4 regions of the Kaistia geumhonensis genome follow, and region 1 is predicted to be linked to each of the others. Evidence: predicted binding sites of a transcription regulator. Region 1 holds the regulator's gene; each other region holds the start of a gene.
The links. Region 1 encodes PhoB, which activates phosphate uptake and scavenging genes when phosphate is short. Its sites were predicted from a motif close to TGTCATNNANCTGTCAT; they were not measured.
Positions count from the first base shown of each region.

Region 2: the regulator PhoB is predicted to act here: its motif matches at 3,320-3,336, upstream of QO015_RS15385 (YdcH family protein).
Region 3: the regulator PhoB is predicted to act here: its motif matches at 3,494-3,510, upstream of QO015_RS03605 (ceramide glucosyltransferase).
Region 4: the regulator PhoB is predicted to act here: its motif matches at 5,586-5,602, upstream of phnC (phosphonate ABC transporter ATP-binding protein).

Region 1 is NZ_JAUSWJ010000001.1:3,863,589-3,870,791, reverse strand. It holds gene QO015_RS18330 (phosphoserine transaminase) at 1-706, opposite strand, end outside; gene QO015_RS18325 (outer membrane protein) at 1,074-1,829, opposite strand; gene phoB (phosphate regulon transcriptional regulator PhoB) at 2,093-2,797, opposite strand; gene phoU (phosphate signaling complex protein PhoU) at 2,820-3,536, opposite strand; gene pstB (phosphate ABC transporter ATP-binding protein PstB) at 3,559-4,341, opposite strand; gene pstA (phosphate ABC transporter permease PstA) at 4,338-5,219, opposite strand; gene pstC (phosphate ABC transporter permease subunit PstC) at 5,231-6,223, opposite strand; gene pstS (phosphate ABC transporter substrate-binding protein PstS) at 6,306-7,203, opposite strand, start outside.
Region 2 is NZ_JAUSWJ010000001.1:3,247,839-3,255,041, forward strand. It holds gene QO015_RS15370 (HlyD family secretion protein) at 1-1,105, opposite strand, end outside; gene QO015_RS15375 (MarR family winged helix-turn-helix transcriptional regulator) at 1,102-1,650, opposite strand; gene QO015_RS15380 (OpgC family protein) at 1,804-2,982, shown strand; gene QO015_RS15385 (YdcH family protein) at 3,054-3,236, opposite strand; gene QO015_RS15390 (YdcH family protein) at 3,504-3,710, shown strand; gene QO015_RS15395 (GGDEF domain-containing protein) at 3,700-4,389, opposite strand; gene purE (5-(carboxyamino)imidazole ribonucleotide mutase) at 4,619-5,101, shown strand; gene QO015_RS15405 (5-(carboxyamino)imidazole ribonucleotide synthase) at 5,094-6,200, shown strand; gene ileS (isoleucine--tRNA ligase) at 6,474-7,203, shown strand, end outside.
Region 3 is NZ_JAUSWJ010000001.1:772,722-779,924, reverse strand. It holds gene QO015_RS03610 (acetyl-CoA carboxylase biotin carboxylase subunit) at 204-2,207, shown strand; gene QO015_RS03605 (ceramide glucosyltransferase) at 2,220-3,377, opposite strand; gene QO015_RS03600 (HAD family hydrolase) at 3,602-4,273, shown strand; gene QO015_RS03595 (acylphosphatase) at 4,270-4,551, shown strand; gene lipB (lipoyl(octanoyl) transferase LipB) at 4,563-5,291, opposite strand; tRNA gene QO015_RS03585 (tRNA-Leu) at 5,436-5,520, shown strand; gene mgtE (magnesium transporter) at 5,732-7,162, shown strand; gene QO015_RS03575 (AAA family ATPase) at 7,177-7,203, opposite strand, start outside.
Region 4 is NZ_JAUSWJ010000001.1:1,634,544-1,641,746, reverse strand. It holds gene QO015_RS07855 (WecB/TagA/CpsF family glycosyltransferase) at 1-108, opposite strand, end outside; gene QO015_RS07850 (GumC family protein) at 448-2,406, shown strand; gene QO015_RS07845 (UDP-phosphate alpha N-acetylglucosaminyltransferase) at 2,409-3,668, shown strand; gene QO015_RS07840 (acyltransferase family protein) at 3,646-4,824, opposite strand; gene QO015_RS07835 (DapH/DapD/GlmU-related protein) at 4,928-5,539, opposite strand; gene phnC (phosphonate ABC transporter ATP-binding protein) at 5,725-6,537, shown strand; gene phnD (phosphonate ABC transporter substrate-binding protein) at 6,591-7,203, shown strand, end outside.

The sequences.
Region 1 (7,203 bases):
GCTTGCCGCCCTTGGTCATGCGGAAGATCTTGGGCAGCGGCCAGGCCGGCTTGTAGCTCTCGAGCCGTTCCACGGCGCGCGGCGACAGGATCAGCATGCCATGCGCAGCCTCGCCGCCGAGAACCTTCTGCCAGGAGAAGGTGACGACATCGAGCTTCGACCAGGCGAGGTCCTGCGCGAAGGCGGCGGAGGTCGCGTCGCAGATGGTGAGGCCGGCGCGGTCGGCGTCGATCCACTCGCCGTCCGGCACGCGAACGCCCGAGGTGGTACCGTTCCAGGTGAAGACGACGTCACGGTCGAAATCGACCTTGCCCAGATCGGGCAGCTTGCCATAGTCGGCGGTGAAGGTGCGGACGTCGGCGAGCTTCAGCTGCTTCACGACGTCGGTGACCCAACCTTCGCCGAAGCTCTCCCAGGCGAGGAGGTCGACGCCGCGCGCACCGAGCAGAGACCAGAGCGCCATCTCGACGGCGCCGGTGTCCGAAGCGGGCACGATGCCGATGCGGTAGTCCGCCGGCACGCCGAGCACGGACCGCGTCAGGTCGATCGCCTTCTGGAGCTTGGCCTTGCCGATCTTCGCGCGGTGCGAGCGTCCAAGCGCCGCATCCTTGAGCGCCTCGAGCGACCAGCCGGGTCGCTTCGCGCAGGGGCCGGAGGAATAATTGGAATTCACCGGCCGGCGGCCGGGCATCGCGAGATCTGCCATGATCTACCCTCTCAGATAGCAGCGCCTCGTTGGGGAGGCGTGTCCCGCCGTCGCTGTTACGCGCGGCGATGAGGGAAGTCAACGCGGCGTTTCTGCGCCGCGACGCTCCGGACTCAAAGGGACAGGGGTCTGCGTGCGAGGAAACGATGAGAGGGCAAGAAGCAGGCGAAGCGGGCCCTCCCCCGCGGGTCGCCCTCGACGCCGAAATGGCGTCGCTACACCTACGCCTTCGGGCCTGACGAAGATGGCCGAACGCCAATCCACTCCTGGCCGAGTTCGGGCCCTGGGCCGCAAAGGAAAAGGGCGCGCCCCTCGCGGTGACGCGCCCTCGATCATGTCCGGAGAAAGCCTCTCCCGGATAGCGCTCTCAATAGAAGTTGTAGCGCAGGCCGAGACGGACTTCGTTGGCCGAGATGTTGTCGTAATTGATCACGCCGCCGCCGCCGGCCGGGATATAGCCCGAGACCGCGTCGCCGAGATTGAGATAGCGATAGTTGAGGTCGACCGACATGTTGGGCGAGAAGGCATAGGACACGCCGGCCATGAGGGCATAGGCGAAGTTCCACTGGCTGCCGCCGTCCCAATAGCCCGAATTGCCGTCCGGATTGACGAAGGCGACATTCGAGGTCTGAAGGTAGGACGTACCGATACCGGCGCCGACATAGGGCGTGAAGCCCGACCAGGTGCCGACATCGACATAGCCGTTGACGAGGAAGGTCCAGGCGGCGATGTCCGCAGTCTCGACGGTGTGATCGATGCCGTAGAGCTCGCCACAGCCGCCGCAATAGCCCTGCCCGTAGGAGCCCGACTGGAATTCGTAGTCGATCGTGCCGTCGACGCGGAAGTGGTCGTTGAAGCGATAACCGGCGCCGATACCGATGAGGCCGGTATTGTCGAGCGAGTTGTTGCTCCAGTTGTCGACATAGCTTGGCGTGACGAAGCTGATGTCGGGATTATTGTACCACTTGTAGCCGATATCGCCGCGCAGATACCAGCCGCCCGTCGCGATGACGGGCGCGGGCTCCACATAGGGCTCCGGAAGGTCGGCCGCGTGGGCGGCGCCCGCGGCGGCGATGCCCGCCCCGACCACGGCAGCGAGCGTTAAGGTCTTCACGTAACCCATCGAAGTCTCCCCGATCGAAGGCTGGACCGAGACATCGCCCGATCAATCTGAATCCGTCGCAGCCGACTTTGCCGGGGAACGTTTAAGAACAGATTAACTACGTCACTTAACCACGATTGTTTACGTTACTTCTTCGTTAACGGCCGAGAGCCGGCCGCTTTCTCTTTGCGAAGAAGGGGTTGCCGCAACAGCGAAACGGCCGGAGCGGGGCTCGCGCGCCCGCTCCGGCCGTCAATCATGCTGAAGTTCGGTAAGGCGGCCGATCAGTTTGCGGCACCGGCAAACTGGTCGTCGAAGGCATAGCCGGAGCCGCGCACCGTGCGGATCGGATCCTTGACGCGGCCGCGATTGACCGCCTTGCGCAGCCGGCCGATATGCACGTCGACCGTGCGCTCGTCGACATAGACGTCGCGGCCCCAGACGCCGTCGAGCAATTGCTCGCGCGAGAAGACGCGGCCGGGGCTCTTCATGAGGAACTCGAGCAGCCGGAATTCCGTCGGACCGAGCCGCAATTCGCGGCCCGAGCGGCGGACGCGGTGCGTCTCGCGGTCGAGCTCGATGTCGCCGGCCCGAAGCAGCGAGGCGATCACCTCCGGCCGCGAACGGCGCAGGATGGCGCGCACGCGGGCCATGAGTTCAGGCACCGAGAACGGCTTAACGACATAGTCGTCGGCCCCGGTCGCAAGGCCGCGGATCCGCTCCTGCTCCTCGCCGCGGGCGGTGAGCATGATGATCGGCAGCGTGCGGGTCGTCTCGCGTGCGCGCAGGCGGCGGCAGAGCTCGATGCCCGAAATGCCGGGCAGCATCCAGTCGAGCAGCAGGAGATCAGGCGTCGTCTCCTTGAGCCGCGTCTCGGCGTCGTCGCCGCGCGGCACGGCCTCGACGCTGTAGCCCTCGGCCTCGAGATTGTAGCGGAGCAGGAGGGCGAGCGCTTCCTCGTCCTCCACGATCATCACGCGGGGGGTCATCGCGATGTCCCTTCAGGCCCGGTCAGGCGGCGTCGTAGGAGACCTTGGTCACGCTCGATTCGTCCTGCTTCGGCCGGTCCTGCGTCAGCGACTCGCCGGTCACCACATAGTGCACGGTCTCGGCGATGTTGGTCGCGTGGTCGCCGATGCGCTCGATGTTCTTGGCGCAGAAGAGCAGATGCGTGCACAGCGAAATGTTGCGCGGATCCTCCATCATGTAGGTGAGGAGTTCGCGGAACAGCGAGGTGTACATGCTGTCGATGTCGGCGTCGCGGCGCCAGACCTCGAAGGCCTGGTTGACGTCGCGCGAGGCATAGGCGTCGAGGACGTCCTTGAGCTGGGCGAGCGACAGCTCGGCCATGTGCTCGACGCCGGTGATGAAGCGCTTCGACTGGAACTGCCCGTCGAGCGCGAGGACGCGCTTGGCGATGTTCTTGGCCAGATCGCCGATGCGCTCGAGGTCGTTCGAGATGCGCATGGCGCCGATCACCTCGCGCAGGTCGAGCGCCATCGGCTGGCGGCGGGCGATGATCATGATCGCCAGCTCTTCCGTCTCGCGCTGCACCTGGTCGAGGCGGCGATCGTCGGCGATGACCGCGTTGGCCATCGTCACGTCCAGCCGCGTCAGCGCCCGCACGGAGAGATCGACCAGCCGCTCGGCCATGCCGCCCATCTCCGCGATGCGGCGCTGCACGTCCTTGAGTTCGTCGTCGTAGCGGGAAACGATGTGTTCCGACATGTCGTCCTCCTGGCCGTGGGGCTCAGCCGAAGCGTCCGGTGATGTAGTCCTGGGTGCGCTTGTCGCCCGGGGCCGTGAAGATCTTCGACGTCTCGTCGAATTCGATCAACTCGCCGAGATACATGAACGCGGTGTAGTCGGAGACGCGCGCCGCCTGCTGCATGTTGTGCGTCACGATGGCGATCGTGTAGTCGGCGGTCAGCTCGTCGATCAGTTCCTCGATCTTCGAGGTCGAGATCGGGTCGAGCGCCGAGCAGGGCTCGTCGAACAGCACGACCTCGGGCCGCACCGCGATCGAGCGGGCGATGCAGAGGCGCTGCTGCTGGCCGCCCGAGAGGCTGAGGCCGCTCGAGGAGAGCTTGTCCTTGACCTCGTTCCAGAGGGCTCCGCGCGTCAGCGCCGCCTCGACGCGCTCGTCCATCTCGGAGCGCGACAGATTCTCGTAGAGGCGGACGCCGAAGGCGATGTTGTCGTAGATCGACATCGGGAACGGCGTCGGCTTCTGGAAGACCATGCCGATGCGGGCGCGCAGCAGGTTGAGATCCTGGCCCGGGGCGAGGATGTTGCCGCCGTCGAACAGAACCTCGCCCTCGGCGCGCTGCTTCGGATAGAGGTCGTACATGCGGTTCAGGACGCGCAGCAGCGTGGACTTGCCGCAGCCCGACGGGCCGATGAAGGCGGTGACCTTCTTCTCGTAGAGCGGCAGGTTGATCGACTTCAGCGCGAGGTTGTCGCCGTAGAAGAACTTCAGGTTCTTGATCGAGATCTTCTCGGGCAGCGTGTTCTGGAGCGTGGACACGGTCATTTCGACGTCCTCGGGCTAAGGAAGGCACGCGCGACGATGTTGAGCGCGAGCACGGTCAAGGTGATGAGCAGCGCACCGGTCCAGGCCAGCTTCTGCCATTCGGGATAGGGGCTGAGGGCGAACTGGAAGATCGTCACCGGCAGGCTCGCCATCGGCGCGTTCAGGTTGGTGCTCCAGAACTGGTTGTTGAGCGCCGTGAACAGCAGCGGAGCCGTCTCGCCCATCACGCGGGCGATGGCCAGGAGCACGCCCGTCACGATGCCCGACATGGCGGCGCGGTAGGCGACCTTCTGGATCATCACGGAGCGCGGCAGGCCGAGGGCGGCCGTCGCCTCGCGCATCGTGTTCGGCACGAGGTTCAGCATGTCCTCGGTGGTACGCACGACGACCGGGATGACGAGGATGGCGAGGGCCAGCGAGCCGGCCATGGCCGAGAAGTGACCCATCGGCGCCACCACGACCTCGTAGACGAAGAGGCCGATGACGATCGACGGCGCTGCCAGCAGGATGTCGTTGATGAAGCGCACGACATTGGTCAGCTGGTTGTGGCGGCCGTACTCGGCCATGTAGGTGCCGGCGCAGATGCCGATCGGCGTACCGATCACGACGCCGATCACCGTCATCACGATCGAGCCGTAGATGGCGTTGATGAGGCCGCCGGTCGCGCCGGGCGGCGGAGTCGTCTCGGTGAAGATCACGAGCGACAGGCCAGAGAAGCCCTGCCAGAGCAGGCCGACCAGGATGAGCGCCAGCCAGACGAGGCCGAACACCGTCGCCGCGAGCGAGAGCGACAGCAGGATGCCGTTGCCGCGGCGGCGGCGGCGATAGAGCGCCTGCGCCATCGGCGTGGAGACGGCGGAATTTCCGAGCGTTGCCATGATCTCTTGCCTCAGTTGCCGGCCTTGACGTTCATGCGCAGCAGCAGCAGCCGCGCCGCCGCGAGCACGAAGAAGGTGATGACGAACAGGATGAGGCCGAGCGCGATCAGCGAGGAGGTGTAGAGCTCGCCGGTCGCCTCGGTGAATTCGTTGGCGATCGAGGCCGAGATCGTCGTGCCGGGCGCGAGGATCGAGGACGAGATCTTGTGCGTGTTGCCGATGACGAAGGTGACCGCCATGGTTTCACCGAGCGCGCGGCCGAGGCCGAGCATGATGCCGCCGATCACGCCGACCCGCGAATAGGGCAGCACGACCTTGGTCACCACTTCGCTGGTGGTGCAGCCGAGCCCGTAGGTCGCCTCCTTCAGCACCGGCGGCACCGTGTCGAACACGTCGCGGGTGATCGAGGTGATGAAGGGCAGCACCATGATCGCGAGGATGATGCCGGCGGTCAGCACGCCGATGCCGTAGGGCGGGCCGGCGAAGATGTCGGAGAGGATCGGGATCGGCCCGAACACCCAGATCAGGAAGGGCTGCACGGTCGCCTGGAAGAAGGGCGCGAACACGAACAGACCCCAGATGCCGTAGATGATCGAAGGGATGCCGGCGAGCAACTCGATGCAGACGCCGATCGGCCGCTTCAGCCAGGGCGGGCAGAGCTCGGTCAGGAAGATGGCGATGCCGATGCCGACCGGGACGGCGATCAGGAGCGCGATGATCGAGGTCACGATGGTGCCGTAGATCGGCGCCAGCGCACCGAAGATCTCCGTGACCGGGTTCCAGCGCTGCGTCGTCAGGAAGCCGAGGCCGAAGGTCGAGAAGGCCGGAACCGAACCCCAGACGAGCGAGAAGATGACGCCGCCGAGCAGCAACAGCACGGTCAGCGCCGCCGCGAGGGTGAGCCCGTGAAAGGTGCGATCGGCCATGCGCATCCGCGCAAGACGACCAAGCTTCTGGTTACCGATCTCAGCGCCTTGCACGCCGGCCATGACTGCGTCCGCCATCACGATCTCCCGACCCTAGCCCGGGGTCCACGGTGTCAGAGGTTGGGGGAGAGGCGACGCCCCTCCCCCGCCTGGTGACGGATTACTTCGTCTCGACGTAGAGCGGCTTGCCGTCGGCGCCCATCACGTCCTTGGCCCAGGTCGCCTTGATATTCTCGACGACGCTGTCGGGCAGCGGGATGTAGTGGAGCTCGTCCGCCATCTGGTCGCCCTTGGCATAGGCCCAGCTGAAGAACTTCAGCGCGGCGGCGGCAGCGGCGTCATCCTTCGGCTGCTTGGGGATCAGGATGAAGGTGGCGGCGGTGATCGGCCAGGACTTGGCGCCGGGCTCGTTGGTCAGGATCACGTAGTAGCCGGGGGTATTGGCCCAGTCCACGCTCTCCGCGGCAGCCGCGAAGTTCGCCGCCTCCGGGGCGACCGTCTGGCCGTCGCGGTTGATGAGCTTGGCATAGGGGATGCCGTTCTGGGCAGCGAAGGCATATTCGACATAGCCGATCGAGCCGGACGTCTGCGTCACGCTGGCGGCGACACCTTCGTTGCCCTTGGCGCCGAGGCCGGTCGGCCATTCGACGGCGGTCGCGGCACCGACCTCATCGGCCCAGGCCTTCGAGGCCTGCGACAGATAGGTCGTGAAGACGAAGCTGGTGCCCGAGCCGTCCGAACGGTGCACGACGGCGATCGCCGACGAAGGCAGGGTCAGGCCGGCGTTGAGCTTCTTGATCGCCTCGTCGTCCCACTTGGTGATCTTGCCCTGGAAGATGTCGGCGAGGGTCTGGCCGTCGAGCACGAGCTCGCCCGCCTTGATGCCCGGAACGTTGATCACCGGCACGACGCCGCCGATCACGGTCGGGAACTGGACGAGGCCGTCCTTCTCGAGCTGCTCGGGCTTCAGCGGCGCGTCAGTGGCGCCGAAGGTGACCGTGCGGGCCTGGATCTGCTTGATGCCGCCGCCGGAGCCGATCGACTGGTAGTTGAGGCTG
Region 2 (7,203 bases), 620 kb from region 1:
CCGGTAGCGTTCGGCGATGGCCGGTGTCGACGTCGACCGAGGCGCTGAGGCCGGCCGGGACGGCCGCGATGTCGAGATCGCCGTCGATTTTCAGGCGGACGGGGACGCGCTGGACGACCTTCACCCAGTTGCCGCTGGCGTTCTGGGCCGGGAGCAGCGAGAAGGCCGATCCGGTGCCGGCATCGATCGACTCGACCTGGGCGCGAAAGGTCTGGTCGGGATAGGCGTCGAAGGTGATCGTCGCCGGCTGGCCGACCCGCATATGGGTGAGGTCGGTTTCCTTGAAATTCGCCTCAACATAGGCCGTGCTGGTTTCGACCAGCGTCATCAGAACGGTCGGGGCCATGGCCGGATTGGTCACATATTGCCCGACTCGCAGACGGTCCGTCTGCGAGACGACGCCGTCGGCGGGCGCATACACGGCCGTCTGCTCGAGGGCGAGCGCGGCGCTCTCGCGCGCCGCCTGCGCCTGCATGACGGACGGATGCTGGTCGGTCGGGATGTCCGGATCGCCGCCGAGGGCGGTGAGCGCGCCGGAGACCTTTTCCTTGGCCTGCGCCACGGACTGCTCGGCATTGCGCAGATTGTTCTCGGCCGCGTCGAAATCGGCATTGGAGCTGACGCCGCGCTTCAGGAGGTCCTGCTGGCGGGCGAAGACCTTCTGCTGATAGTCGAGCGTCTCCTCGGCCGATTTCTCCTCGGCCACAGCCTGCTGCCAAGTGGATCGAAGCTGTTCCACCTGCAGCCGCGCCGCCGCGACGGCGGCATCGGCCTGGTTGAGTGCAATCTGGTAGGGCTGCGGGTCGATCTTGAACAGGAGATCGCCCTTCTTCACCGTCTGGTTCTCACGCACTGCGACATCAACGATGCGGCCGGACTGGTCGGCGGTAATCGAGACGCGGTTCTGCTCGAGATAGGCGTTGTCGGTGGAGACAAAGCGGCCGCCGGTCAGCCAGAGATAGCCGCCGCCGAGAATGATCGCGAGCGGCACCACGAGCATCAGCACCAGACGCAGGCTGCGGCGGCGCTTCGGCGGCGGCGCCTCCGGCACGACGCTGAGCTGCGGGGCGGGCTTCTCAGCCTCTGTTGCGGGTTCGGCACTCACGACGGGACCTTTTCGATGCTCGGTTCGGCAAGGGCGTCGGTGCACACATCCGCAGGTTCGGATTCGCCGCCATAGCGTGCCATGTTGGCGCGCATCAGCGTCAGCACGGCGATCAGCCGCTCGGTGTCGGTTTCATCGACGCCTTCGAGCGCCGAGGTCATGACGCTCCTGCCGATCACCTTCATCTCGGCAAGTTGCGGCTGCACCGCCGGCGTCAGATAGAGGCGGCGTGCGCGCCGGTCGGTCGGATCGGGCAGGCGCGTGACGAAGCCGAGCGCTTCCAGCCGGTCGATATGGCGCGACAGCGTGATCGGCTCGACATCCAGCGCCTCGGCCACCGCGGCCTGGTTGGAGCCTTCGTTCTTGTGCAGGAAGGCGAGCACCTGCCACTGCGCGCGGGTGAGCGAGCAGCCCTGCGCGGCCTGATCGAAGGCGCGGCGGATGAGGCGCGCGACATCGTTTATCAGGAAGGCCAGATGCTTTTCGGGCGGGTCGTTTTCCATAGCCCGAAGATAATAAGTCTCAGTGATAATATCAACAGTCACGATTTGGTCGCCCGACCGTGCGGCGCCATGCAGGAAGCTGCGGACAAGCATGGGCTTTTGCACTGTGACGGCGTTGAATCGGGTCGGCGCTGCCGTAAGCTCGCCTTGTTTCGCGGTTAGCGCCGCGTCGATGGCGTTTCAGGGAGCGTTGCGTTGAGCGAGGCGATTTCGGGCAGGATGCCGCGCGACTACCGGATCGATTTCTTCCGGGGCCTCGCGCTCGTCTCGATCTTCGTCAACCACATCCCCGGCAACTTCTTCTCCAATTTCACCCATCGCAATTTCGGCCTGTCCGACGCCGCCGAGGTGTTCGTGCTGCTGGCCGGCATATCCGCCGCGCTCGCCTATTATCCGCGCTTCGTAAACGGCCAGGCGGCTCTATCGATCGGGCAGATCGCCAAGCGGATCGGCACCATCTACATCGCGCATCTGTCGTCCATCGCGATCGGCTTCGCGGTCTATGCGGCTGCGACGATCTGGTTCTCCGCGCCGCAGCTGATGGTGCCGGACGAGCGGCACTGGATCCTCGACAACACGCTCGGCGCGCTGGCCGGTATCGGTGCGCTCACATACCAGACCGGCAACTTCAACATCCTGCCGATGTATATCGGGATGATGGCGATGCTGCCGATCATCATGATTTTGGCGCGGATCAACCTCCTCGTGGCGCTCGCGGCGAGCGCGGCGGTCTGGCTCGTTGCCAACATCCTGCATTTCGGTCCGCCCAATTATCCGGGCAACGGCGTCTGGTACTTCAACCCGCTCACCTGGCAGCTGATCTTCACCATCGGCTTCTGCGGCGGCGTCATGCTGCGGCGTGGCGTGTCGCTCCGGCCTTCGCCGGTGCTCTATGCGCTCGCTCTCGCCTATCTGGTGGCGTCGGCGCTGCTCGTCATGCTGCCGCTGTGGGACCGCTTCCCCGTGATGCCGGAATGGGTCTGGATCACTGGCTTCAACAAGAGCTGGGTCGGCGCCTTCCGTCTCGCTCACCTGCTCGCGCTGGTCTATGTCGTCCTGTGCAGTCCGATCCCGGCTTTCCTCAAGCGCTGGCTCACGCATGACAACTGGATCGTCAGCCTCGGCCGCAACACGCTGCCGGTGTTCTGGCTCTCGACGCTGCTCGCCGTCACGGCCCACATCATCCGCCAGGAGCTGTTCCACCTTCCCAACGATCCGCTCCTGACGGGCAAGTCCTTCGTCCTCGACTGCACGCTGGTCGGCGCGGGAATGGTGTTCCTTTTCGCGCTGGCCTTCCTGCTCGACTGGACGAAGCCCGGCGGGAAGGCGCGGCCGGCCCCCGTGCCGGCGGCACGGCTCGAGCCGGCGGAATAGTCTCCAAAAAAGCGATGGCGCCGCGGCGGGACCGCAGCGCCATGCCGGAACTTGTCTTGGTGGAGCGATGCTCAGTGCATCGTCTCGTTGCCCTTCAGCCTTGCGATCTCGTCCTTTACCTGAAGCTTCTTTCGCTTGAGTGCCTGCACTTCAACCGAATCGACGCTTGGATGAGCCTTCATCACATCCTCGATCTCTTTCGCGAGCGCCTCGTGACGACGCTCCAACGCTTCGAGATGCGACAGCATGGACATCTGCAATGCCTCCCTTTGCTAACGATGACGGCCTGGCGATGGTGCCACAATCGATGGGCAGTGTCGAACGGCGGACCGGCTCGATGACGGCTTTGTGACGCCGCCGGCTCAACAACTTCCCTATGGCGATGTGTGGTCTCCGGCGGCTCGTTCAAGACCCTCCGCACGGTGATTGGGCTCGCCTCACCCGGCGCGAGCATGTATCGTCCTGACGCGGAAGGCCTGCGCGCCGCGAGGCGTCGGCGGGCCCTTTGGGGTGGCGTGCGTATGACCGAGGAAGAAGAGCAGGAAGTCCGTTTCGAGCTGGCGCGCCTCAGGCAGGAGCATGCCGATCTCGATGCGGCGATCGCGGTCATGTCGGAGACGGGTCGCATCGACCCGCTGCGCATCCAGAGGCTGAAGAAGAAGAAGCTCGCACTCAAGGACCGGATCGCGGTCCTCGAGGATCAGCTCCTGCCAGACATCATCGCATAGTCTCGCGCGGCCCGCGCCGCCGGGCACCGAGCAGACCCTCGAGGCGCTCCATCAGCGAGGCCGGCTGGTGGTCCGCTTCAATCGGCAGCGCCGCGATGCGCACGCTGACCGAGGTGACGCGTCCTTCCAGAAGGCGGTCCATCCCGCCCGCGGCCGCGCGCAGCGCGTCGAGACGCGGCGCGATATCGGCCTGACCGGCATTCCAGAGCACAAGGCCGAAGGCATAGGGATCGAGCCGCGCTGCCACGTCGCAGGAGCGGAGCTGGCCCTTCAGCCGCGCGCCGATGGTCTGGAGCGCGCGATTGGCGACGTTCTGGCCATGGCGCTCGGCGACGCCGGCAAGGCCGTCGACCGCGACGAGGACAGCGAGGGCCGGCGTGCGGTAGCGGTTTCGGAATGCGGCGGCCTTCTCGACCTCGCGTTCGTAGGCGCGACGGTTGAGAAGCCCCGTGACGGGGTCGGCCGACGCCTCGACCTCGAGCGTCGCGATGCGGTGGCGCGAGAGATCGAGCGCCGCGCGAAGCGCCGCCACCTCCTGCGAAAGGCGCACCACCAGCGCCCGCTGCTCCATCGGAACCGGCAAAGCATCCTCTTCGACGGCAAGCGGTCGGCGGCGCGCCGGCTGGTCGGCGTCGAAGGCGGGAGCGGGGAACGGCGGGACGGGGCGCGGTTCGGGCATGAAGAGATTCAATGACATAGACTGGTTCAGCATCGGTTAACGACGTCTCTTGCGCAAGTAGTTTGCGAATCGCAGGGATTTCTTTGCCGAGGGAGGTGTCCTCGCTGTCGCGGCGGCCCCGGATCGATGCTTGCACCGTGCCGGCTGCCTCTCTAGTGTCCCCGGCGAATCCTGAGACTCGATCGGAGGAACGCGCTTGGCCGCAAAAGCTCAGCCGGTGGCGATCATCATGGGCAGCCAGTCCGACTGGCAGACCATGAAGGCGGCCGCGGAGACGCTGGATGCCCTCGGCATCGGCCATGACGATCGGATCGTCTCCGCGCATCGCACGCCCGACCGGCTCGTGGCCTTCGCCAAGGACGCGCGCGCGTCGGGTCACAAGGTGATCATCGCCGGCGCCGGCGGCGCGGCGCATCTGCCGGGCATGTGCGCCGCCATGACGCCGTTGCCGGTGCTCGGCGTTCCCGTCGAGTCCAAGGCCCTGTCGGGCCGGGACAGCCTCCTTTCGATCGTGCAGATGCCGGCCGGCATTCCCGTTGGCACGCTCGCGATCGGCCGGGCGGGCGCGGTCAACGCGGCCCTGCTCGCGGCGGCGATCCTCGCACTGGAGGATCCCGCGCTCGCGGGGCGCCTCGATGACTGGCGGGCAGAGCAGACGGCGCGCGTTGCCGAGCGACCGGCGCAGATCGAGGAGACGAAGTCCCATGGGTGACGGCGTGCTGGTTGACGGCGTCCTCGCGCCGGGCGCCACGATCGGCATTCTCGGCGGCGGCCAGCTTGGCCGAATGCTGGCCACGGCGGCTGCCGAGCTCGGCTTCCGCTGCCATGTCTTTTCTCCCGATGGCGAGAGCCCGGCCTTCGACGTCGCCGCGGCGCGAACGATCTCGTCCTACGAGAGCCAGCAGGCGCTCGCGGCCTTCGCGGGCTCCGTCGATGTCGTCACCTACGAGTTCGAAAACGTCCCCGCCGAGACGGCCGAGTTCCTGTCCGGCCAGGCGATGGTACTGCCCGGCGTCGGCGCGCTGGCGGCGTCGCAGGACCGGCTGACCGAAAAGGAGCTGATGCGCTCACTCGGGCTGGAGGTCGCTCCCTTCGCCGCCATCGACAGCCTCGACGATCTCGTTGCGGCCCTTGAACGGGTCGGCCGCCCGGCGATCCTCAAGACGCGCCGCTTCGGATATGACGGCAAGGGTCAGGTGAAGATCGGCCCCGGCGACGATCCGGCCGCGGCGCTGGCGGCGATCAACCATCACCCGGCGGTACTCGAAGGGTTCGTCACCTTCACGCGCGAGGTCTCGGCGATCGTCGTCCGCGGCCGCCGCGGCGAGACGGCCTGCTACGACATCACCGAGAACGTGCACCGCAACCATATCCTTGCCACCTCGACCGTGCCGGCGGCGATCCAGCCGGAGACTGCGGAGGAGGCGAAGGGCGTCGGCATGCGCATCGCCGAGGCGCTCGACTATGTCGGCGTGCTGGCGGTCGAGATGTTCCTGGTCGAGGAGGGCGGGCGCGAGCGCCTCATCGTCAACGAGATTGCGCCGCGCGTCCATAACTCCGGCCATTGGACGCAGGACGGCGCGCTCGCCTCGCAGTTCGAGAACCATATCCGCGCCGTGGCTGGCTGGCCGCTCGCCTCGACCGCCCGCCATTCCGACGCGGTGATGACCAATCTCATCGGCGCCGAGGCCGACGACTGGCACGCGCTCGCCGCCGAGCCGGGCGCGCGGCTCCATCTCTACGGCAAGGCAGAAAGCCGTCCCGGCCGCAAGATGGGACATGTCAACCGGATCACGCCGAAGCGGGGATAGGGGCCTTCGCGCCTGCGGGAAGAACCGACCCGTCTTCCATCGTCGCGCAACGGCCTGCCTCCGGCTCTGCCGATGGGAGAGTTGATGCACAGCGCCGATGCGCCGCGACGGCTTGCGGACCGGGCGCTGCCGGGGGCTCGCGACCGCGCGGCCGATCCCTTTCGCCAGCGGTGGCGGCACCCCATATGACGGCGCTTCCCCAGGGGTGGCGCAGGCCGCCCAAAGGCGCTATCGAAGGCGCCGATTTCCGCCCATTCAGCGAAGACATCCGCCATGACCGCAGCGAAGACCGTCTATCCCGCCGCCGATCCCTCGCCTTCGTTCCCGAAGATCGAGGAAGCGATCGGCGCCTGGTGGAAAGAGAACCGGACCTTCGAGCGGTCGATCGAGCAGCGTCGCGAGGCCGGCGCCGCCGAGTTCGTCTTCTATGACGGCCCGCCCTTCGCGAACGGGCTTCCCCACTACGGCCATCTCGTCACGGGCTTCGTGAAGGACCTCGTGCCGCGCTACCAGACCATGCGCGGCAAGGTGGTCGACCGCCGCTTCGGCTGGGACTGCCACGGCCTGCCGGCCGAGATGCAGTCCGAGAAGGAACTCGGTGTCTCCGGGCGGCTCGAGATCCTGAAATATGGCGTGGCGCGCTTCAACGAGCATTGCCGTACCTCGGTGCAGCAGTTCACGGCGGACTGGGAATATTACGTCACCCGTTCGGCGCGCTGGGTCGATTTCAAGAACGACTACAAGACGATGGACCTTTCCTTCATGGAGAGCGTCATGTGGGCGTTCAAGCAACTGCACGACAAGGGCCTCATCTACGAGGGCTACCGCGTCGTGCCCTATAGCTGGGCCGCGCAAACGCCGCTGTCCAATTTCGAGACCCGCCTCGACAATTCCTACCGCATGCGCCAGGACCCGGCGCTGACGGTCGGCTTCCTGCTCGATCCGCTTGCGGCGGACGAGGTGCCGACGCGGCTCGTCGCCTGGACGACGACGCCCTGGACGC
Region 3 (7,203 bases), 3.1 Mb from region 1:
ACCACAGCCGGCGCTGCGCTGCCCCACCACAGAGCCGCCGATCACCCGCTTTCTAGCAAATCGTGCGTCCGGCGCGAATCACGATCTCTCCACTCGCTGAAGCACGGCCCGGCCCGGCTTGCGGGCGACGATTGCGGCCGCTTCGGCGCCGCCCTAGAAAGGGAAAAGCGTGCCGGCTAGCGGACACGGCCGGGGGAAACGGAATGTTCGGCAAGATCCTGATCGCAAATCGTGGCGAGATCGCCTGCCGGGTGATCAGGACCGCGCGGCGGATGGGCATCGCCACGGTCGCGGTCTATTCCGAGGCGGATCGCGACGCGCTGCATGTCGAGATGGCCGACGAGGCGGTGGCGATCGGCCCGGCGCCGGCCTCGCAATCCTACCTCGTCATCGACCGCATCGTTGAGGCCGCGCGGCAGGCCGGCGCCGAGGCGGTGCATCCTGGCTACGGTTTCCTCTCCGAGCGGCCCGCCTTTCCCGAGGCGCTGGAGGCGGCCGGCATCGCTTTCATCGGTCCCAATCCGCGCGCCATGGCGGCGATGGGCGACAAGATCGAATCGAAGCGCGTCGCCGCCGCGGCGCATGTCTCGACGGTCCCCGGCCATCTCGGCGTCATCGCCGATGCCGAGGAGGCCGTGGCGATCGCGCGCCAGATCGGCTTTCCGGTCATGATCAAGGCTTCGGCCGGCGGCGGCGGCAAGGGCATGCGCATCGCCCGCGACGAAGCGGCGGTGCGCGAGGGCTTCCGCCTCGCCACCTCGGAGGCCCGGTCGTCCTTCGGAGACGATCGCGTCTTCGTCGAGAAGTTCATCACCGATCCTCGCCACATCGAGATCCAGCTCATCGCCGACAAGCATGGCCATGTCGTGTGGCTCGGCGAGCGCGAATGTTCCATCCAGCGCCGCAACCAGAAGGTCATCGAGGAGGCGCCTTCGCCGCTGCTCGATCCGGAAACGCGCCGCGCGATGGGCGAGCAGGCCGCGGCCCTTGCCCGCGCCGTCGGCTATGACTCGGTCGGCACGGTCGAGTTCGTCGCCGGCCAGGATCGCAGCTTCTTCTTCCTCGAGATGAATACCCGACTGCAGGTCGAGCATCCGGTGACCGAGCTCGTCACCGGTCTCGATCTCGTCGAGGAGATGATCCGTGTCGCCGCCGGCGAGCCGCTGCGCTTCGGGCAGGACGACGTCAAGCTGAAGGGCTGGGCGATCGAGAGCCGCATCTATGCCGAGGATCCCTATCGCGACTTCATGCCCTCGATCGGGCGGCTGACGCGCTATCGCCCGCCGGCCGAGGGCACGCATCGCGACGTCACCGTGCGCAACGATACCGGCGTCGTCGAAGGATCGGAGATCGCCATCCACTACGATCCGATGATCGCCAAGCTCGTGACGCATGCGCCGACGCGCGAGGCCGCGATCGACGCGATGGCGGATGCGCTGGACGGCTTCGAGCTCGACGGCATCCGCCACAACGTGCCGTTCCTCGCGGCGCTCATGGCGCATCCGCGCTGGCGGGCCGGTGCTCTCTCCACCGCCTTCATCGCCGACGAATTTCCCGGCGGTTTCGCGGGCGTGACGCCCGACGACACCGCGCTCGAGGGTCTCGCGGCGCTCGCGCTCACCTGCGAACGCGCCGCGACGACCCGTCTCGCCGGGCTGCCGGGACGGCTGCGGCCCGGCGCCGCGCCTGCGGCGGACGCCTTCGCCGTGAAGATCGCGGGCGGCCTGCGCAAGCTTCGGATTCTCAGCCGCGAGGCCGGGGTCACCGAAATCGAGACCGAGGCGGGACGGCTCATCTCGGTCAAGGGCCATTGGTCGCCCGGCCAGCGCGTCTGGCGCGGCTCCATCGACGGCACGCCGGCGGTGGTGCAGGTCCAGCGCATCGGCCCGGACTGGCGCCTCGTCCATCGCGGCGCCGACCTTCTCGCCCGCGTCATGAGCCCGCGGGTGGCGGCGCTCGATGCGCTGATGCCGGAAAAGCGCGTCTCCGACAGCGCCAAGGCGCTGCTCTGCCCGATGCCGGGGCTCGTCGTCTCGATCGCCGTCGAGCCGGGTCAATCGGTGAAGGCGGGCGAGACGCTGGCTATCGTCGAGGCGATGAAGATGGAGAACATCCTGCGCGCCGAGCGCGATCTGGTCGTGGATGTCATCAAGGCCAAGGTCGGCGACAGCCTGCCGGTCGACGCGGAGATCATGACTTTCGCCTGACCGGATGACCGGTCAGTCGGCCGCGGCGAGGCTGTCTTCCTTGACGTTCATCTGGTTGCCGCGCCATTCGAAGCCGCTGCCCGACACGGCGGCGAACCACAGCACGGGCAGCGAGAGGTCGCGCGCGATCAGCGCCAGCGTCGGACGAATGCCGGCGCGCCAGCCGAGGCCGATCGCCATCAGCACCTCGGCGCCGTACCAGGCGACGGCATAGGCGGCGACCACCCAGAACGGGATCGTTCCGGCGGTGGCGAGCGCCGCCGCGACGATGATCGGGAACAGGCCGCCGACCACAAGTTCGGCGCAGAAGAAGACGGGGAACGTGACGCGGCGCAGCCGCGCCCAGCGCAGCTGCCGGCTCCAGACCGCCTTCAGCGTCCGCCGGCCGATCGGCTGCGGGAAGGGCAGGTGGACGAGATGGACGTCGAGCCCGGCCCGGCGGATCACCTTGGTCGAGGCGGCGTCCTCGGCAGGATCGGCTGCGAGGGCCTCGATCGAGCCGTGGCGATCGAGATTCTCGCGCCGCCAGAGCATAGACTTGCCCTGCGCGAACCCGTTGCCGATCGCGTCCGAGAAAAGCTGCCAGCGGGCCTGGAAGGTATTGAGGAAGGCGCATTCGATCTCGCCGAAAGCCCCATCCGGCGCATCGCCGAGCGGCGGCGAGCAGACGAGGCCCGTGCCGGGCACCCAGCGATCCAGCAGGCGCAGCAGATAGTCCGGCGGCATCAGCACATTGCTGTCGGCCATGACGATCCAGTCATGGCGCGCCGCCTTCCAGCCCTTCACCAGATTGTTGAGCTTCGGATTGATGCTGATCCGATCGTCACCGACGAGGAGGCGCGACGGCACCTCGGGATGCTCGGCCATGATCCGCCTTGCCAGCGGGATGACCGGGTCCTTCTCGCTCGCGACGCAGTAGACGATCTCGAATTCCGGATAGTCGATCGTATAGGCCGAGCGGATGGTCTCCTCGATAGCGTTCTCGAGGCCGCAGAGCGGCCTGAGGATCGAGACCGGCGGATGGGCCGGCAGCTTGGCCGGAATGCGCCCTACGGCGAAGCGGCCGCGGACCGTGACGATCAGGATGGAAATGAAATGGACGGCGGCCGTGACGATGCAGAAGGCAGCGCCGAGCAGGACCAGCAGGAGCTCGAGTTCGGCGTCCATCATGCGGTCTCGCGGAAGCTAAGGCGGGCAATCTGCAAGGCACACTTCATTTTGTGGCGAATCCCCGTACCGGCCGCCGTGTGGCCCGGACCCCGGCTCAAAGGTGGTGACTGAACCTGGTAACGGCCTGATGACGACAACGAATAACTAGACGGGAGGTTGCCACCCGTGCAAGACCCCGCCCGCAAAGGCGCGGGAATGCCGCGCCGACGCTGGGACAAGGTATCATGACGACCACCGGACCGACGGCTCTTTTCGATCTCGACGGCACGCTGACCGACCCCTATCCCGGCATCAGCGGATCGATTCTCTACGCGATCGAGCGGTTGGGGCGCCCGCCGGTCGACGAAGCGACGCTGCGCGCCGCGATCGGCCCGCCGCTCGAGGCGAGCTTCGCGGCCATGCTCGGCGGCGACGCGATCCTCGCCAAGGAGGCGCTTGCGCATTACCGCGAGCGCTACGCGCCGGTCGGCCTCTATGAAAACAAGGTCTTCGACGGCATTCCGGAAGCGCTGGCGACGCTCAAGATGAACGGCATCCAGCTCTTTGTCGCGAGTTCCAAGCCCCGCGTCTTCTGCGAGCGCATCATCGAGCATTTCGGACTCGGCTCGTTCTTCACGACTGTGCACGGCTCCGAACTCGACGGCACCCGCGTCGACAAGGGTGATCTCATCGCCCATGTGCTCGCGAGCGAAGCGATCGACGCCACGCGCTGCGTGATGATCGGCGACCGGCGTCACGATATCTCCGGCGCGCGCCGCAACCACCTTCGGGCCATCGCCGTCGGCTGGGGTTATGGCACGGCCGAGGAATTCGCCGAAACCCCGCCGGACCGGATCGTCCCGGACGTGCCGGCTCTCGCCGACGCCGTTCTCTCGGAGCTCGGGCTGGCTCAATGAGTCGCGCCAGCCTGCATGTCAGCATCACAGGCCGCGTGCAGGGCGTCGGTTATCGCGCCTTCGTCGAAGAGCAGGCGGTATCCCTCGGCCTCTCGGGCTGGGTGCGCAACCGGCGCGACGGCAGCGTCGAGGCTGTGTTCTCGGGCGAGGCCGAGGTGGTCGAGCAGATGATCGAGACCTGCCGGCGTGGTCCGCGCCATGCGGTGGTCGACGCCGTTACGGTTCTCGGCGAGGCGGAAGCGCAGGACGGCCCGTTCCTCGTCGCGCCGAGCCTCTGAGGGCGCGTCGTCTAGAAGCCGCTGACCGTCGGCCCGAACAGCCGCTCGAATTCGGCCCGAAGAACCGAATCGACCTCGGTCATGGACACGATGTGACCGAGATCGGCGAGGCTGGTGACGCCGTGCTCGCGGACGCCGCAGGGTACGATGCCGTCGAAATGGCCGAGGTCCGGATCCACATTCAGCGAGATGCCGTGGAACGTCACCCAGCGGCGGACGCGGATGCCGATCGCGGCGATCTTCGATTCGGCGCCGATCCCGCGATCCGGCTGCCGCACCCAGACACCGACCCGGTCGTCGCGACGCTCGCCGCGGACGTTGAAGCCGGCAAGCGTCGCGATGATCCAGCCCTCGAGCGCGGCGACGAAGAGGCGGAGATCCTGGCGCCGCCGCGACAGGTCGAGCATCACATAGGCCACGCGCTGCCCGGGCCCGTGATAGGTGTATTGCCCGCCGCGTCCCGTCTCGAAGACGGGAAAGCGCGCCGGCGCCACGAGATCCTCGGGTTTCGCACTCGTTCCGGCCGTGTAGAGCGGCGGATGTTCGACGAGCCAGACGCGTTCATTGGCTTCGCCGGCGGCGATCAGCGCGGCGCGCCGTTCCATCTCGGCGATGGCATCAGGATAGTCGACAGGTTCGTCCGCGATCACCCATTCGACCGGCGGGCTGCCGGCGCGCGGCATGAGCGCGATATCGAGCGTGTCGCGCGAGGTGGGCAGGCGGTCGGTGGTGGCGTCCATGCCGCCTATATAGTCGAGACCGAGGCGGATTTCGCGATTGATCCACAGGCTCGGCTCTCCATGCCGGCAAGCGAGAATGCCCGCTTGTATCCGACCGGGGCATTTGCTAAATCCTCGCCGCGCCGGTTCGCCGGCTCGGGTTCCGCGGTTGTGGCGGAATTGGTAGACGCGCAGCGTTGAGGTCGCTGTGCCGCAAGGCGTGGAAGTTCGAGTCTTCTCAACCGCACCAGAACCCGACAAATCCTCACGAAAGCGGCGGCCCTCGGGCCGCCGTTTCCGTTTTCGGCCTTCCCTCACGATGGCGGCAGCGACCGGTTGCCGCGCTCGCGCGCCAGCCGCGTTTTCCTTTGCGGCGGCGATGGCGGGCCGCTAAGTCTCGATCGGGCCTTCGAGAGCCTCTTCAGCCACCCGTCCGTCGACCCTGTAACCGCGGAGCTTGCATGTCCGATCCGGCAGGCGAATCGACGACCATCGAGCGCGATCCACCGGCCGCGCCGGCCGCGCTGCCGCCGCTTCGCGACGAGGACGACAACCTCTCAGCGGCGTTCCTCGACGCCGTCGTCGCCGCGATCGAGGCCTCGGACGCGGAACGGGCGCGCCTCCTCACCGAAGACCTGCACGAGGCGGATGTCGGCGCCATTCTCGAGCAGCTCGACGCCGAGCAGCGCCCGGCCCTGATCCAGCTCCTCGGCGACGCCTTCGACTTCACGGCGCTGACCGAGCTCGACGAGGCGACGCGCGTCGAGATTCTCGAGGATCTCCCCGCCGAGACGGTCGCCGAGGGCATCAGCGAGCTCGATTCGGACGACGCGGTCTACATCCTCGAGGATCTCGACAGCGAGGAGCGCGAGGAAATCCTCGCGCAGATGCCTTCGATCGAGCGTCTGGCGCTGAAGCGCAGCCTCGACTACCCGGAAGACAGCGCCGGCCGGCGCATGCAGACAGAGTTCATCGCCGTGGCGCCGTTCTGGACGGTCGGCCAGACGATCGATCTCATGCGCGAATCGGACGACCTGCCGGAGAGCTTCAACGAGGTCTTCGTCGTCGATCCCGCCTTCCGCTTCCTTGGCCGCGTGCCGCTCGACCGCCTGCTGCGCAGCGCGCGCCCGGTCAAGATGGGGGAGATCGTCGACGAGGGGGCGCAGATCGTCGAGGCCACGGACGAACTCTCCTCCGTGGCGAGGCTCTTCCAGCGCTACAACCTGATTTCGGCGCCGGTGGTCGACGAAAGCCGCCGCCTCGTTGGCATCATGACCATCGACGACGCGGTCGACGTCATCGAGGAAGAGGCGGACGCAGACATCAAGCGCCTCGGCGGCGTCGGCGACGAGGAGGTCTCGGATCGCGTCCTGTCGATCGCGCGCAGCCGCCTGCCATGGCTGTGCATCAATCTCTGCACGGCGATCCTGGCTTCCTTCGTCATTGGCCTCTTCGAGACCGAGCTCCAGAAGATGGTGGCGCTGGCTGTGCTCATGCCCATCGTCGCCAGCCAGGGCGGCAATGCCGGCACGCAGACCATGACCGTCGCCGTGCGCGCGCTAGCGACCCGCGCGATCGGCCCGCATAACGCGCTTCGCGTCGTCGGGCGCGAACTGGTGGTCGGCTGCATCAACGGCCTGTTCTTCGCCTGCATCGTCGCCGGTGTCGCGGTCTGGCGATTCGGCATCGCCGATCTCGGCGTCGTCATCGCGGCGGCGATGCTCGTCAACCTGATCGCGGCGGCGCTGGCGGGCATCCTCATCCCGTTGGTGATCCACCGCTTCAAGTTCGATCCCGCGATCGCCTCGGGCGCCTTCGTCACCACCGTGACCGACCTCGTCGGCTTCTTCTCCTTCCTCGGCTTCGCGGCGCTGTGGTTCGGCTTCGGCTGATCGGATCCGGAGCCTCAGGCTTCCGCGCCGTTCGGCGGCAG
Region 4 (7,203 bases), 2.2 Mb from region 1:
CCTGTCGATCGTCTGAAGCACTTTTTCGCGGGAGGCATAGGGCACGTGCACTCCGCCGACGCGGAGAAAACGGGGCACCCAACGCCGATCTGGACCGTCGTAGGACATTTGATTCGAGTTTTATGTTTCCGTGACCTGACCGATAACGCATGCCGGACCCGAAAACATCGATCATGATTTGACGTTTCATTTCACCGTTAAGACCTTTGTAACGATTGGCGGTAAAAGCGGTTAATGATCGTTAATATTTAGGGCTGATTGCGATTTATTAACCCTGTCTTGGCAGTCTCACATGCGATGCAGCGTCCGCTTCGCCGCAGTGCGTGAGGATCTTGCCGAGCCTGGCATGCCATCCGGCATGGTCGGCGTCGGGACTTGACGAGGATGGAAATGCTCGCGCGGAGCGATGTCCGGCTCCAGGAGGCAGCGCCGGCGGTGCGTCGGCCCTTGGCCTCCATCGACGTGATGGAGCTGGTCGCGGTCGTGCTGCGCCGCTACCCCGTCGTGCTCGGCTTCGGGCTGCTCTTCCTCGTGCTCGCGGCCGCCTACATTCACCGTCAGACCCCGGTCTATCGCTCGACGGTCGAGATCCTCGTCGATCCGCAAGGCCTTCAGGTCGTGGGGCGCGACATCCTGCCGACCGACAGCTCGGCCTCGATGGATTTCGCCAATGTCGATACGCAGCCGCTGATCATCGCCTCCACCAATGTCCTTTCCGAGGTCATCCGGAGGCTCGATCTCGAGCATGACCCCTTCTTCGCCGGCACCATGGCCAGTTGGCCCGAGGATCGCGCGGCGACCGTGAGCCCGCGCTTCGTGCATGTTCTCGACATGCTGCGCGCGCGCGTCGTGGTGCACCGGGTCGATCCGTCGCTGGTCTTCCAGGTGACGGTCACGCATGACGATCCTGACAGGGCGGCCGAGATCGCCAATACGATATCGGTGGTCTATCTGGAGCAGAGCCGCGAAGCGCGGCTGACCGCGGCCCGGCAGGCCAATGACACACTGTTGACGCAGGCAGCGTCGCTGCGCAGCCAGTTCGAGGCTGCGCAGCATCGCGTAGAGGCGTTCCGCGCCGAAAACGGGCTCGTGGCGACCGGCCAGGGCGGTCTCGTCGTGAACCAGCGCCTGCAGGATCTGACCAGCCGCCTCACCGCTGCGAGTGCCGAGGTTGCGCAGCTCGAAGCGCGGCGAAACCAGGTGCGCGGCCTCGATCTCGCAGTCGTCGAGGCCGGCGGCATTCCCGAAGCGGTGAGTTCGCCGACCATCACGGCGCTCAGGACGCAATACGGCCTCGTCATCCAGCGCCAGGCCGAGCTGGCGCGGACGCTCGGTCCCAACCATCCCGCGCTCCAGCGCGCCGATTCCGAGCGCGATGCGCTGGCTCGGCTGATCGATGCCGAGGTGTCGCGCATCAAGCAGTCGATCGAGGCCGACTATGCCCGCGCCAAAGAAAATCTTGCTGCCCTGAAGGCGCAGGAACTGGCGCTGACGCAGACGCAAGCCTCGAGCAACACTGCAGAAATCCGCGCCCGTGAACTGCAGGGCGACGCCGACGCCATCCAGAGCGTCTACAACGCCGTCCTGAACCGCACCAAGGAACTGGACCTCCAGCAGCAGATCCAGACCAGCAATTCCCGCGTCATTTCGCCGGCCGTGCCGCCGATCAAGGCCGCGGCGCCGCCGAAGTCGATCGTGCTCGCGGCCGGAACGCTGTTCGGCCTCATCGTCGGTGTCGGGGTCGCCTTCGCCATCGATTTCTTCGCCTCGGACCCCGTCTCGAAGCTGCGCGGTATCAGCGGCAGTCTCGGCACCGAACTCGTCGGGCTGCTGCCCTCGCGCCGCCACCGCTGGTTCAAGCGCAAGGGGCAGGCCGTGGTCGATCCGGCCGATCCGGACGGCGCGGACAGGGAGGCACTTCTTCCGGCGGCACAGGCACTTGCGATCCATCTGACGGACCAGCTGCCGGCGACGATCCTCATCATCGAGGCGGGGCCGGTCGCAAACGGGCCGCGCGTCGCGCGGGGATTGGCGGGAGCGCTCGCCGATCTCGGCGAGGAGACGCTGCTCTGCTCGGCCGACGACATGTCGACCATGCTGCGCGTCGAACGGTCGGCGCTCTCGATGCTAACCCGCTCTCATGAAACGCGTTTTGCCGGCGAGGGCACGGCGCTGGCCGAGCTTCGCCGCCACCGGACCGACCGCGACGGCCAGGAATTCATCCTGATCGACGGCGGTTCCTCGCGCGATACGCGGACGCTTGCCGCCAGTTTCGGCTATGTCGACGCGGTGATCGTGGTCGCGACCACAGGGGTGAGCAGCAGCGAGGATGTGCGCGATCTCATCGCCTCGCTCGGCCCGCTGGCCTCGGTTGCGATCGGCGTCGTCGGCGTCGTCGACCGCTGACGATGCGCTCCTTCGCCACCGGCCGCGTCGATCCCGCCTATGGCCGCTTCGATGCCGATGCGCTCCGCGAGCGGGTGCACGAGCCGGTGATCACGGCGATCCTCGTCGGGGCGCTCACCTTCAACCTCTTGCTCTGCCTCGTGAATACGGTGGCTTTCCGCATCTCCGACACGCTCGTCATGGGATCGGAAATGCTGCTCGTCAGCGCCGCCTTCGTGATGGCGGTCAATCGCGGCGTCTCGCTGTGGCTGATCCTCGGCATCTTCATGAGCTACATGCTGCTGCTCATGGCGATGCGGCCGGCGATCGATCTGAAGTCGGTGCGCGACTTCCTGATCCCCATCACCTTCTATGCGCTCGGCCGCCGCTATGCCGACATCCGGCTCGCCGATCGCGCAGCCCTGATCTCCGGCTTCATCGTGCTCGGTTTCGGCTTGTTCGAGTACTTCTTTCTCGACATTTATATCAAGTATTTCAACATAATTGCATATTATGTGGCACGCGGAACGGTGGCGGCGAGCGACGTCACCGGGGAGTCAGGGCTCTTTGCCAGCGGGCTGCGTCCGGACGCGCGGACGATCCTTCCCTTCCTCGGCCAGCACCGCGTGTCGTCGGTGTTCCTCGAGCCGGTCTCGGCCGGCAATTTCGGGGCGATCCTCTATGTCTGGGCGCTGGTGCGCAAGGACATGCGCTGGCGGAAGCTCCTCTTCGCTCTGGCCGCCATGCCGATCATCCTGGCCGATGCGCGGTTCGGCCTTTATGTCTGCATCGCCGCGACGGCGATCCACCTTTCGCCGATCCGCCCGCCGCGCCTCGTCTGGTATGTGCTGCCGATGGCGATCATGCTGGCGCTGGCCATCTATGGCTTCACGAGTGCGCAGGTGAACTGGCAGAACGACCTCTCAGGCCGGCTGCTCTGGACGGCGCGCCTTCTGACCTCGCTCGATGTCCACGCCGCCTTCGGCATCTCGCCGGACAAGCCGTTCCTGTCGGACTCGGGCTATGCGATGACGCTGAGCGAGATCGGCATTATTGGCGCGGTCGGCTTCTGGACGCTGTTCATCTTCGCGCGCGAGGACAATCCGGATGCCTGGCGGCTCAAGGTGCTGGTAGCGACCTATCTCTGCCTGCTCTTGCTGATCTCGGACTCGCCCTATTCGATCAAAACCGCCGCGCTGGTCTGGTTCATGGTCGGCACCTACGACGCCTTCGTTCCCAAGGTCGGCACGCGGCCGGGCGTCAGCGTGCCTCGGCGCGGCTGAGGCGGGCGCTCAGCCGCTCGGGAAGCAGGGCCGCGATCCCGTCGACGAGGCGGACGACCCGGTCTTGCAGCGCGTGGCGCAGGCCGAGCGCCGGCTTCTCCACGAAGTGCCACGAGAGCATCGCCAGGATGACGGTCGGCACGATGCTGATGGCGAAGAACAGCCAGTAATTGCCGATGCCGGGCATCAGATGCAGCAGCGTCTGCTGCACCGTGAAGCCGTAGAGATAGACGCCATAGGAGTAGTCGACCCCGACGAGAAGCGGGATGACGAACCAGTTCGCGAGACCGAGATAGATCGCGACATAGGCGAACATCGGCGCGGTCAGAACCCAGACCGGCGGCATCTCTGCCCAGCTCTGGTCGCCGGCCATGGCGACCGCCACGAGGCCGGCTCCGGACAGGACCGCGGGGAGCCAGTGCAGCGGGATCGACGCGCGGTATTGCCAGGCGAGCACGCCGACGAGGAAGAGGGGGACGAGCTTGGCGGCGCCGCGCGTGACGAAGACATAGGTCAGCAGTTCGTGATGCGGCAGCGCGATGCCGGCGCGGTCGGCGAGCCAGATGATGTTGGCCGCGGCGTAGAGGCCGAGGGCAAAGGCGAGCACGAGCGCCCGCCGCCGGAACACGCCGGCGCCGGTGAGCAAGCACAGGAGGATGTAGCAGCTCATCTCGTGCGAGAGCGTCCAGAGCGACCCGTTGACGATGTGTTCCGGGTTTTGCTCGAACACGCCGGGCAGCGTGTCCTGATGGCGGCCGAGCACGTTGAAGAAGAAGGTCAGGAAGCCGCGGTCGCCGAAATAGGCGGCGGGCGACAGCGACGTGACCAGAGGACCGACGACGAGCGCCGTCACGACCACCAGGACGGCGAGCGCGGGCACGAGGCGCAGGACCCTGTTGACCAGGAACGTATCGACGCGACTGCGCGCCATGCTGCCGGCGACGAGGAAGCCGCTGAGCACGAAGAAGGCCGGCACGGCCATGTTGGCGAGCCCCCAGCGCGCGCCATAGGGCCACCAGGCCTCGGCATTGGCCCCGCCATCGACGAGCGAGCAATGGACGAAGATCACCGACACGGCGAGGATCAGCCGCAACAGGCCGAAGCCCGGGCCGACACCCCTGTTCGCATCGAGGACACTGCCGACCGTCTTCATCATCGGGACCCTGTCTTGGAGGATGCCCCGTTGTGAAGCCGCGATTGTTGCCGGAACCTTGCGCCGATACCTGCAAATCGAGGGGTATTTGCAGATAATTTTCGTCTCAGCCGCCGTGCCGCTCGAGGAAGGCCTCGACGGAGAGCGCGCGGAAATCCTGAAGCGCGGCGTGCAGCCGCTCATGCGGCCAGTCCCACCAGGCAAGGGCGAGCAGCCGTTCGGCGACGGCTTCCGGGAAGCGTCGCTTCACCGTCCGCGAAGGAACGCCGACCGCGATCTCGTAGGCCCCGACATCCTTTCGCACGACGGCGCCGGCGCCCACGATCGCGCCCGTGCCGATCGTGACGCCGGGCAGGATCACGACGCCATGGCCGATCCAGACGTCATGGCCGATCGTGACCGGCTGGCCGCGCCGCCAGTCGAAGAACGCCGTCTCGTCTTCTTCGCCGTCGAAATAATAGGACGCGCGGTAGGTGAAGTGCGATTGCGAGGCGCGCCAGTGCGGGTGGTTGCCGGGATTGATGCGGACGTCGGCGGCGATGGAGCAGAACTTGCCGATCGTCGTGTAGATCGCCTCGCTCGAGCGCGAGATATAGGAATAGTCGCCGAGCTCGACCTCGGCGAGGTCGCATCCGGCGCCCACCTCGGTGTAGCGGCCGAGCACGCAATTGGCGACGCGCGCCGTCGGATCGATGGTCGGGGTCTCGCGAAGGCGCATGGTGTTTTCCGGCGGCTGGAGGGCGCGGCAAGGCTGCCGCCGGCCCATGACGCAGCGATGACGAAGCCGGCAAAGCCGCTTGATGCAGAACGGTCCGATGCTTGCCGTGACCGAGGTCGCGGTGCGCGGCTGTCACACCAGTTTCGCAGCCATCCAGCACTCTCCCGGGAACCAGGAGATTGCCGATGCTCGTGCTGGACGATGTCTCGCGTCAGTTCAACAACAAGACCGCCGTCGCGGGAGTGAGCCTCTCCATTCCGGCCGGCTCCTTCGTCGGCGTGATCGGCCGGTCTGGCGCCGGCAAATCGACGCTGCTGCGCATGGTCAACCGCCTCGTCGACCCGACCTCGGGCTCGATCCGCTTCGGCGATGTCGACGTGACGCGGCTCGACGGCAAGGCGCTGCGCGACTGGCGCGCCCGCTGCGCCATGATCTTCCAGCAGTTCAATCTCGTCGGCCGTCTCGACGTGCTGACCAATGTGCTGATGGGCCGCCTTTCCAAGGTGCCGACGGCCCGCTCGCTGCTCCGCCTCTGGAGCGAGGAGGACCGCGCGATCGCGCTCGCGGCGCTCGAGCAGTTCGACATCGCGCAGCTCGCCGCCCAGCGCGCCGACAGCCTTTCCGGCGGCCAGCAGCAGCGCGTCGCCATCGCCCGCGCCCTCGTCCAGGAGCCGGATGCGATCCTGGCCGACGAGCCGATCGCCTCGCTCGATCCGCGCAACACCAAGGTCGTGATGGATGCGCTGCTGCGCATCAATCGCCACTACGGCATCACGGTCGTCTGCAACCTGCATTCGCTCGATCTCGCGCGCGGCTATTGCGACCGCCTGATCGGCATGTCGGCCGGCCGCGTCGTCTTCGACGGGGCGCCGCAGATGCTCACCGAAGATGTCGCCCGCGACCTCTACGGCCTCGAAGCCGGCGAGGCGCTCGGCCATGCGCCGGCGCCCGAACCGAGGGCGGGTCTCATCGGCGCGCCTGCCGCCGCCCTGATCTGAACTCCCGTTCCAACCGGCGCCCTTTCGCGCCAACAGCCTCACGGAGACGTCCCATGCTGAACCGCCGCACCCTTTTCGGCGCCGCCCTTGCGAGCCTCGCGCTCGCCGGCGTCGCGCACGCTGCCGACGACTGGAAGGCGCAGTATCCCGAGCTGACGCTCGCCGTCATCCCGGCCGAGAACGCCTCGACGACGACCGACCGCTACCAGCCGCTGACGGCCTATCTGTCGAAGGAGCTGGGCGTTCCGGTGAAGCTCGCCGTCGCGACCGACTACGCCGCCGTCATCGAGGCGCAGCGCGCCGGCAACGCGCAGATCGCCTTCTACGGCCCCGCGTCCTATGCCCGCGCCGTGCTCACCGGCGTCGAGACCGAGCCGGTCGCTGTCTCGCGTCATTCCAACGGCCTGACGGGCTATTATTCGGTCATCTACACGCTGGCCAACGGCCCCTACAAGTCGATCGACGACCTCAAGGGCAAGAAGCTCGCCCTCGTCGACCCGAATTCGACCTCGGGCAACAACGCGCCGCGCTTCTTCCTGCATCGCGACGGCAAGGACGTCGACACGTTCTTCGGCGAGGCGGTCTTCGCGGGCAGCCATGACAACGCCGTGCTGGCACTGGCGCAGGGTACCGTCGACGCCGCCGCCAATTCCTGGAATTCGGAAG